Regions from separate parts of the Arthrobacter sp. MDT2-16 genome, predicted to be linked through region 2. Evidence: riboswitches for the same ligand, from Rfam matches in the RefSeq annotation. Region 2 holds a riboswitch; the other holds the start of a gene.
What was found. Region 2 has a riboswitch for thiamine pyrophosphate ahead of thiM (hydroxyethylthiazole kinase). Riboswitches for the same ligand answer to the same signal wherever they lie in the genome.
Positions count from the first base shown of each region.

Region 1: linked by a shared signal. The riboswitch ahead of ACX80N_RS02665 (ECF transporter S component) and the one ahead of thiM (hydroxyethylthiazole kinase) in region 2 are both predicted to bind thiamine pyrophosphate.

Region 1 covers NZ_JBTNDP010000001.1:549,557-554,533, forward strand. The annotation lists gene ACX80N_RS02660 (ABC transporter ATP-binding protein) at 1-1,480, opposite strand, end outside; gene ACX80N_RS02665 (ECF transporter S component) at 1,477-2,085, opposite strand; TPP riboswitch at 2,147-2,271, opposite strand; gene ACX80N_RS02670 (DUF4235 domain-containing protein) at 2,388-2,648, shown strand; gene ACX80N_RS02675 (FUSC family protein) at 2,741-3,868, opposite strand; gene ACX80N_RS02680 (hypothetical protein) at 4,034-4,327, shown strand; gene cycA (D-serine/D-alanine/glycine transporter) at 4,343-4,977, opposite strand, start outside.
Region 2 covers NZ_JBTNDP010000008.1:122,697-127,673, forward strand. The annotation lists gene ACX80N_RS14350 (ABC transporter substrate-binding protein) at 1-385, shown strand, start outside; gene thiD (bifunctional hydroxymethylpyrimidine kinase/phosphomethylpyrimidine kinase) at 524-1,420, opposite strand; gene thiE (thiamine phosphate synthase) at 1,408-2,079, opposite strand; gene thiM (hydroxyethylthiazole kinase) at 2,076-2,918, opposite strand; TPP riboswitch at 2,901-3,003, opposite strand; TPP riboswitch at 3,180-3,275, shown strand; gene ACX80N_RS14370 (3-oxoacyl-ACP reductase) at 3,325-4,089, shown strand; gene ACX80N_RS14375 (anthrone oxygenase family protein) at 4,891-4,977, opposite strand, start outside.

The DNA of each region.
Region 1 (4,977 bases), on a different contig from region 2:
GTCCCGCCCCGCCGGAGATGTGCAGGGTGGTGCCGCCGAGGGCGGCGATGAACTCGGCGTCGTGCGTCACCGACAGCACGGCCACGCCGTCGTCGACCAGTTCACGGAGCAGGGTGACGAGCTCCGCCCAGGTCCCCGCGTCCTGGCCGAACGTCGGCTCGTCGAGGACGAGGACGCGCGGCGCGGTGGCGAGCATCGTCGCCACCGACAGGCGCCGTTTCTCCCCGCCGGAGAGCGTGAACGGGTTGGCCTGCAGCAGGTGCGTGAGGCGCAGCCGCTCGGCGACGCTCGCGGTGCGCGTCGCCTCGGCGATGCCGGCCTGCCGCGGCCCGAACGCGAGCTCGTCCGCGACGGTCGCGGTGAGGAACTGGTGCTCGGGTTCCTGGAAGACGGTCCCGATGCGCCGCACCAGCTGGGCCGAGCGCCAGCGGAACGGATCGCTCCCGGCCGTTCCCGCCAGGAGCGGTGAGGCGTCGAGCCGCCCGGCGCGCGGGCGCAGCAGGCCCCCGAGCGTCAGCGCGGCCGTGGACTTCCCGGCGCCGTTGGGCCCGGTGATGCCCAGGGCCTCCCCGGCCCGCACCGTCAGGTCGAGATCCTCGACGGCGGCAGGGCCGCGCCGCGTCCGGGCGACGCCCAGGCCGTGCGCTGACAGGAGCACGCCGTCGCCGAAGCCGGAGCTCCCGGGCATCGTCCCGCCGACAGCGGGCTGCCACCCCGGCACCCAGACCCCTGCCGCGGCGAGGCGCGTGCGGGTGCCCTCCTGGACGAGGACGGTGGCGGGGGGACCGTCGGCGAGGACCCCGCCGGCGGCGTCGAGCACGATCACGCGGTCCACGACGTCCGCCCAGACGGCCACGCGGTGCTCGACGACCACGAGCGTGGCGCCCGTGCGCTCGAGGACGCGCACCACGGCGTCGCGGACCTCCAGGACGCCGTCGGGATCCAGGTTCGCGGTGGGTTCGTCCAGCAGGAGCAGTCCGGGTTCCATCGCGAGGACCGCGGCGAGCGCGAGGCGCTGTTTCTGCCCGCCGGACAGGGCGGTGGTGGGGTGGTCGAGCGGGAGGTCGAGGCCCACGTCGTCGAGCGCGCGTCCCACGCGCCGCCAGATCTCCTCACGGGGCACGGCGAGGTTCTCGGCGGCGAAGGCCACCTCGTCGCCCACGCGGGCGAGGACCACCTGCGTCTCGGGATCCTGCAGGACCAGCCCGGCCCGCCCCCGCGACGCGGCGGGGTGCGTGCCGTCGAGCAGGAGCTCGCCCTCCTGCTCCCCCTCGTCCTGGCTTCCGAGCAGGCCCGCCAGGCCGTGCAGGACGGTGGACTTGCCCGCACCGGAAGCACCGAGGAGCAGCACGCGCTCGCCGGGCTGGATCTCGAGGTCGAGGTGGCGCGCGGCGAAGGCCCTGCGGCCGGCGTGACGCCACCCCCATCCCCGGGTGCGGATGTGCACCGCGCCCGGGGACGGCGCATTCGCTGGTGTCACACGTCCGCCGTACGCCCGGCCGCGAAGGCGGACAGCACGCCCGTCCTCGCGAGGCCGCGCATGGCCAGCCATGAGAGCAGGCCCGCGATGACGACGCCGGAGATGCTCGCGAACAGCGTGTAGAGGAGCTTGAACTCGATGCTCCACAGCGCGTTGTAGAGGATGTTCTCGCTGATGGCGAGCGCCAGGCCCGCACCGAGCCCGGCGAGGAGCGCGACCGGGAGGTTCCACTTCCGGTAGAGGAAGAGCAGGAAGACCAGTTCCGCCCCGATGCCCTGGATGGCCCCGGAGAGCAGCACGCTCACCCCCCACTGGGTCCCGATGAGCGCGGAGACCACCGAGGCCAGCACCTCGCAGTAGATGGCCGCGCCGGGCTTCCGGATGATCAGCCCGCCGAGCACGCCCGCGATGAGCCAGCCGCCCGAGTACAGGCCTGCGAGCGGCGGGAAACCGGCGGTGAGGACGCTGATGCCGGAGTAACCGGCGGACCACGCGAAGAACAGGACGCCGACGGCGACCGCGATGACCGAGGCCACCACGATGTCGACGACGCGCCACTGCCGCGTCGACGCCGGGGCGCCCCTGAGGGATGTTGACGATGCCATGGGAATTCCTCCTGGGATACAGGAGGGGAGAGTGTCGGGCGTCGACGCAGCGATACCCGTGCACTCTGAGAACTCGACTCCCTTCGCCGGTACTAGCCGGATCAGGTTCGAGGGTCTGCGGCGGTCCGCACTCTCAGCGCCCGGCCCGGCAGCATGCTGCCGATCGGCGCTCCCCTGTCGTGTGTTGCTTGAGCGTTCCCGATCCTACACCGGCGCGGCGGTGTCCCGCCGATCGTGCCTGCGATCGGGTGCGGAGCACGACTAGGCTAGGCGCAGGACTATTCGGACCAGAAGGAGAAACCATGAACGTGGTGTTCAAACTGCTCGGCGTCGGCCTCAGCGCGGGTGCGGGCTTCGTCGGGACCAAGCTCGTCGACTTCCTGTGGGAGAAGATCACGGGCGAGGCCCCGCCGAAGAGCAAGGACGGGCTGGAGAACACCCTGCGCTCGGCGCTCGTGTTCGCCATCATCTCGGGGGCCGTGAGCACCACCATCCAGGTGCTCACCAACCGCTCCACGCAGAAGGCGATCGCCCGGTACTCGAAGACCCGCGACCTGACCTGACCCGGTCCGGCCTTCCGCCGGTCGGAGGAGGTCGAAGGGAGGAGGGGCGTCCCTCCTCCCTTTTTCGTGGCATCCCGCGGCCGGTCCCCCGATCAGTCCGCGCCCTCGATGCGCAGCCCGGGTGTCACGGCCTGCAGGATGCGGTGCAGGCTCATGGCGATGGCGGCCGCGGCGCCGAAGGGCACGTCCGGGGTGGAGGAGTCGTACGCCGCGGCCGCGAGGGCCCGCAGGCTGTCCTCGGCGGCCTGGAGCGTGGCGGCGTCGTCCTCCTCCACCGTCCACAGGTCGAGCACGTCACCGACGGCGGTGAACGAGCGCTGGAGGGCCGGCCGGACGGCCCTTGGGATGGGGTGCTCCCTGGACGTCCCGTGCAGGGCGTCCTGCAGCATGTTCGTGATATTCAGCGTGTGGGCGGCGACCACCTCGAGGACCTCCACGTGCTGGTGGTCGCGGCGGACGTCGCGCGGGTGGAAGCGGCGCCGCACGTTGCCCTTCCGGCTCTCGTCCGCGTACTGCAGGGCGTCGCGCGCGTTCCGGGCGGACGCCATGAGGTCGTCCCGGCGCTCCGACCAGCGGGGGTCGTCCGCGGCCCAGTCCGTCTCGAGGGCCTCGCCCATCTCCTGCAGCTGCCGGGCCGCCGTCCTGCGGAGCCGGCTCATCTGCCCCACGGCGTCATTCAGGTTCAGTGGCGGCAGGATCAGCGCGCTCACCGCGACCCCCACGCCCACCCCCACCACGGTCTGCACGAGGTAGCCGAGCGAGTACCCGAGGTTGTCGTTGCCGATGACGAGGACGAACAGCCCGGCGGACGCGATGCCGGACCCACCGCCCGCCGTCCTCCGCAGGGCGCCTCCCAGGAGCACGCCCGCTCCGACGACGAAGGCGATCGTCGCCCAGTTCGGATCCCCTGCCCAGACCGCCACGTAGGCCAGGACGATCCCGATCGTGAGACCGACGACCGTCTGCAGTCCCGACTTCAGCGACCCGGCGACGGTGGGGTAGATCGCGAGCAGGGCGCCCAGCGGTGCGTAGTACGGGTACCGGGAGGCCTCCCCGGGGATGGCCAGCGCAAGGGTCCAGGCGACGGCCGCGGCAAGCGCGGCCTTGGCGGCGAGGAGGAGCTGGGGACTGACCGCCGCGGAGCGCAGGCGGTCCTTCAGGTCGTCGTCGAAACGGGCGGCGAGGACACCCCGGCCGGATGTGCTCCTGTTCTTGGCCATCCCCGCAGTATGGCAGCCGGACCTGAGAACGCCCCTGCTGCAGCGACCCCGGGAACGGAGTCGCCTCCCGGTGACGACCGGCCCCTTACTACTCAGGGATGACGCGCGGGGTCGTCTTCCTTCCTAGGCTTGGAGGGTCGCAGACCGTCGGCCGAAGGAGGAGACATGCGCTTCGTCCACAGCAGGGCCCTCTGGTTCCTAACCACCCTGCTCGTGCTGATGCCGGTCCTCGTGATCGCGCACACCGAGACCGGGCGTGCCCTGGACGCCGCCGTCCTCTACAGCCTCATCACCGCCGCTGCCATCGGGGGTCTCAACGCAGCCCTCGTCAGCCGGCGCCGGCACTCCGGCCCCTCCGGAGAGCCGCCCGCGCACGGCCGGGGGACAGCCTCGCCCGGACCGATGGCGCAGGCCGGACGCACGAAGGACCGCCCCCGGACGGGACGGTCCTTCGTCTGAACGGGAGGGCCGGACCTACGCGGTGCGGGCCCGTTCGGACCGCACCAGGGCTTTGTGCTCCTCGATGCGGGCCTGCTGGAGCGGGGTCCTGCGGTTCAGGAACCAGGCACCGCCGAGCAGCGCGAACCACAGGGGCGCGATGACCAGTGCCAGGCGCGTGTCCTCAGCCTGTGCGAGGGCCACGAGCATGAAGAGGAAGAACGCGAGGACCACGTACGGCATGAACGAGGAGCCGGGCATCCTGAAGGCAGATGCCTCGTGCAGCTCGGGCCGGCGGCGGCGGAACGCGAGGTAGCTGATGAGGATCATGGACCAGACGAACATCGTCAGGACCGAGGCCACCGAGGTGACGATGGTGAAGGCACCGATCACGGAGTCGCCCGAGTAGAGCAGGATCAGCCCGGCGAGCAGGAAGATGCAGGAGAACAGCAGGGCGTTCTGCGGGACCTTGCGGGAACTGAGCTTGCCGAACGACTGCGGCGCGTTGCCGTCCTGCGCCAGCCCGTAGACCATGCGTGAGGTCGAGTAGATGCCGGAGTTCGCGCTGGAGGCGGCCGAGGTCAGCACCACGAGGTTCACCACGACGGCGGCGATGCCGAGGCCTGCGAGCGTGAACATGCCGATGAACGGGCTGTTCGCGGCGTCGATGG
Region 2 (4,977 bases):
CGGTACCGGGGTGGCCATCAGCGCGGACCGTACGCCGGAGCAGCAGCTCGCCGCGGGCATGTTCCTCAAGTTCCTCACGAGCACCGACAGCACCGCATACTTCTCCTCGAACACCGGCTACATGCCCGTGCGGACCTCGGCACGCGACAGCAGCATCATGGCCGAGGTGTACGCGAAGTCACCGCAGTTCCGTACCGCCGTGGACCAGCTCGAGACCACGCGTGTTCAGGACTGGGGCCGCGTGTTCGTGCCGGGCGGGGACAAGGAGCTGACGACGGCGCTGGAGAGCATCATCCTGCAGCAGGGCGACCCTGCGACGGCCTTCGCGACCGCCAGCACCGCGATCCAGCGCTCCTTCGAGCAGAACGTGGAGCCGTACCTCTAGAACCGCGGGCGCGGTCGGATCCACTCCCTCTCCCACGCGGCGAGCAACGGCAGCGCGCCTCGTCGACCCCGACGCTCCTCGCAGAGGGACGTTCTGTCTGCGTCTCGAAGCAGGCCAGCCCCTCGCTGATTCGTACTCCTAATCCATCCTGCTGTCGTGTCGACTTGGGTGGGTCTCGGCTTCCGCCCAGAGCTGGTGGAAGTGGTTGATGGGTCCGTTGCCCTGCCCGACCTGCAGTTCATCGGCATGGGTAAGGGCATCCTGCAGCCAGTTCTTGGTGTCGGAGAGTGCGCGGGTCCAATCGCCGGTCCTCGCCATCACGGTGGCGATGGCGGAGGACAGTGAACACCCGGTTCCGTGTGAATTCCTGGTGTCCACCCGGGGGGTGATGATCTCGAAGACCTTTCCGTCGTGGGTGCTTCCCAGTCGTCCGGAGGTGTCGACGAGTGCGTCGGGGCTGCCGTCGGCGTCCAGGTGGCCGCCCTTGACGAGCACCACCGTTCCGGAGGTAGTGGACAGTTCTCGGGCCTGGTCGAGAGCTACGGGCCACTGTGCGGTGATCGGTCCGCCCACCAGGACGGCTAGTTCGGGAAGGTTGGGGGTCACCAAGTGAGCCTGGCCGACCAGTTCGCGCAACGCGGTCTCGGCGTCAGCGGCCAGGAGCCGGTCCCCGCTGGTGGCAACCATGACAGGATCCAGCACCACCAGAGGCGGCTGTACCCGGCCGAGCCATTCCCGGACAACGGTGATGGTCGCTACGTCTCCCAGCATGCCGATCTTCACCGCATCGATCGTCACATCGTCACTGACCGCATCGAGTTGCTCTCCGAGGAACGTCGGTGGTGGGGTGTGTACGGAACGAACGCCCCGCGTGTTCTGCGCCACCAGGGACGTGACGACCGCCATTCCATATCCGCCGAGGGCGGCGATGCTTTTCAGGTCGGCCTGAATGCCCGCGCCACCGGTCGGGTCGGTTCCGGCGATGCTGAGAATCCGAGGAACTTCACGCGGGTTCAGATCATTCAGGAACACCATGCCTCCTTCAACGCCTCTGCCGCGGACCTGGGATCCTTCGACGCGCAGATGGCGGATACGACGGCCACCCCGACGGCACCGGCATCTCGCAGAGGGCGTAGATCAGCGCCACTGATTCCCCCGATCGCGACACACGGCAGGGAACTTGCCGTGACGAGGGCACTGAAGCCGCTGATCCCCAAGGGCTCAGGATGATCGGGCTTGGTAGCGGTCGCATGAATGGCACCGACCCCTAGGTAATCCACCATCCCGACCGGAAACCGGTGCGCCGCGCGGATCTCGGCCGTGGTTGCCGCACTCAAGCCGACGATGGTCTCCGGTCCTACCAGCGCCCGGACGAGGTCTGCCGGCACGTCGGACTGACCGACATGCACCCCGGCTACCTGCGCTCCCGCGGCCCGAGCCGCCAGGAAGATATCCACCCGGTCATCGACCAATACCGGCACGGTGCCTCCGACAGAATCCGCGACAGTCACGAGCAGGTGCAGCAGGTCCCGCGCGGAGGCTTCCTTGTCCCGCACCTGGATCATCGTGGCACCGCCGGCCACGGCCTCGGCCGCGACTGTCGCGACCGATCGTGGGCTGCACTGCGCCGTATCAGTCACCAGGTACAGCGGCAGGTGCTGGCTGAGGTCCGCCCTGAAGCCCTGGCGGATCATCGTGCGGAGCCCGATGCTTCGACGGAACGGAGGTCCAGCCTCATGATGACGTCGTCAGGTGTGAGGCCTGCAAGCATGTCGAGGAAGCTCACCGCGAAGCTCCCCGGGCCGTGTGCCTGCGCCGCAGCCTGCTCCGCTGCAATGGTGTAAGCACCGGTGGCTGCTGTCGCGGCCAACACTGCATCATCGGTCAGCGACGCGAAAGCGGCCATCACCGCACCCAACGCGCACCCGCCACCCGTGACACGGGTCAGGAGGGAGTTCCCATTGGCTGCAGCGACCATCTGTCCGTCCGGTCCGACAAACAGATCGACCGCACCGGATACCGCCACCGCCGACCCGGACGAGGCAGCCAACTGCCTGGCGGCCTCGAGAGCGGAGGCGGGCTCTTCGGTTGAATCCACTCCCCGGCCCCCGGTTCCTACCCCGGCCAGAGCCAGGATCTCCGACGCGTTGCCGCGGATGATGCTCGGGCGGTGGGTGACAAGCTGATGGGCCAAGTGTGTGCGGACGGTCAGAGATCCGATTGCCACCGGATCGAGGACCCATGGGGTGCCGGCGGTATCGGCGGCCTGCACGGCCTCGACCATCGCGGCCCGCTGCTCCTGCCCTGGGGTGCCCAGATTGACCAGGAGCCCCGATGCTACGGAGGCGAATTGCCCGGCCTCCTCCGGTATGTCCACCATCGCCGGAGCTGCCCCTAGGGCGAGCAGCACATTGGCGGTGAAGTTGGTCACCACCGCGTTGGTGATGATCTGCACCAGAGGGCTCCGGGCCCTCGACTCCTCGAGCAGTGCGGCACAATCCGATGATGTATAGCGAATAGCCATCCGCGACATCCCTTCGCTAGTTCGAACTAGATCAGGTTCAACGGGTATCGATTCTCAGCTGCACCATTGGCGGGCAGCACCCCGTGTCACTACTGCCACCCTAGCGTTTCCCCGCACAACGCATGGAACAGCAGCCACTTGTGGAAAGGCGCGTGGCTCCCGTCGGAGCCAGCCGGAGCACCAAGGCCCCGGCGCTGCCATGATCGTCTGAATCCACCCCGTCCCGCCGATCCGGCCGACCCTCCTCCAGCCGGCCAGGGTTAGTGTGGAGGTAGTGACACGGGGTGCCGGTTCCCACCGGCTGAGATGACACCCGTTGAACCTGATCCAGTTCGTACTGGCGAAGGGATGTCCTCCCGGCCCCTGCGGGTGTCGGTTCCGCATTCTGTCGCCCTGAAGCCAGGGAAGTCCCTTCATGCAACTCAGAGAACAGGTCGTGTTAATCACCGGTGGCGGCCGCGGACTCGGCTCCAGCATCGTCGATGCCTTCGCCGCCGAAGGCGCACGGGTGGTGATCAACTACCGCGTCAGCCACGACAGCGCCCAGGAACGCGCAACTCGTATCGGTTCGTCACGGGCTGTAGCGCTGGAAGCTGATGTCACCGATCCCGAACAGGTACGCGCCATGCTCGAACACGCGCAGCAACACTTCGGAGCCCCGATCACCACCGTGGTCAACAACGCGCTAGCGCCCTTCTCCTTCAACGGAGACGCCCGCCCGTATGCAGCTGAGATTGATTGGGATGCGTTCGAAGCCCAGTTCTCCGGAAGTGTCCGAGGAGCCCTGAACACAATCCAAGCCGCTCTGCCCGGAATGCGGGAACAAGGGTTCGGGCGGGTCATCAACATCGGCACCAACTTGTTCCAGAACCCTGTGGTGCCCTACCACGACTACACCGCGGCGAAAGCGGCCCTGCTCTCGCTGACCCGGACTCTGGCCAAGGACCTGGGCCAGCACGATGTCACGGTGAACATGGTCTCTGGCGGCCTGCTGCGCACCACCGATGCCAGCGCAGCCACCCCCGAGGAGGTGTTCGACCTCATCGCGTCCTCCACCCCGCTGGGACGTGTCACCACACCGCAGGAATTCGCGGACACGGTCCTTTTCTTCGCCTCTCCCTGGGCCCGGGCGATCACCGGGCAGAACCTGGTGGTCGACGGGGGCCTCGTCATGGACTGACCCCGGAAACAACCCGGGCCGCACAGGTCTCGGAGCATCAGTGAGCCCATGAAGCGCCCACGATCAGGTTGCCAGCCGAGCGACCTGTCGCGTGCCTGGTCGGTACACCGTCGCACATCCACCGAACCGACCAGGTCCGGCCGAGGCGGTCGGCATTCGGCTTGTGCTCCTGACACCTCGTCGCACCGTCCGGGACTCCCGGAACGATGCGGGGATCGGGAACGCAGGTGATCGCCCATCACAGGAGGCGAGGGCAGGAGCAGCGGCGTTCCTCGAATCAACAGGCTCAGGGGTGGTTCCAGTGCAACGAAGAACATAGGGCCATCCCCTACAGGACCTCGGCGTCGGGACCTCAGAGGTCTTCCGAGAAGACCCGGTCTGATCCACGGATGAGGTACGAGTCGAGGTCGGGGGCGGCGAGTGTCCTGCCGGCGGTGGGCAGTCCGCAGCCGATGATGAGGCCTCCACTGCCATCTGAATGTGGCTCGGCGACATCGCCGGGCTGGTTACGGTCTTCCTCACTGCGTTCACGGTCGTATGGGCATACGAGTTCCGTCTTCATCCGGCTGCTGCCCAGCAGGTCCGGCACCGCCTGGCATGAGCTCACCCCTGGACGGGCTCGGCCCGACACTCGACCTGCCCGAACGCCTCGCCGCGATCGTTCCTCAGCGCCCACGCCCCCAACACGCCCGCCCGCTAGGCGATCCCGCACTGGGAGGCAGGACCAGGTGGTGCTGCGATGACTGGCTGAAACCGCTGATCTCGTATGGGACATAAGGAGCGCTTCTGAGCGTTCCCGATTCAGGTGGGGGACCAGTGTGTAGCAGCAGTGAGTACAGCGGTAGCGGCGAGTGTGGCGCGCACTGTGTTCGCGGTCGTCCAATGGTG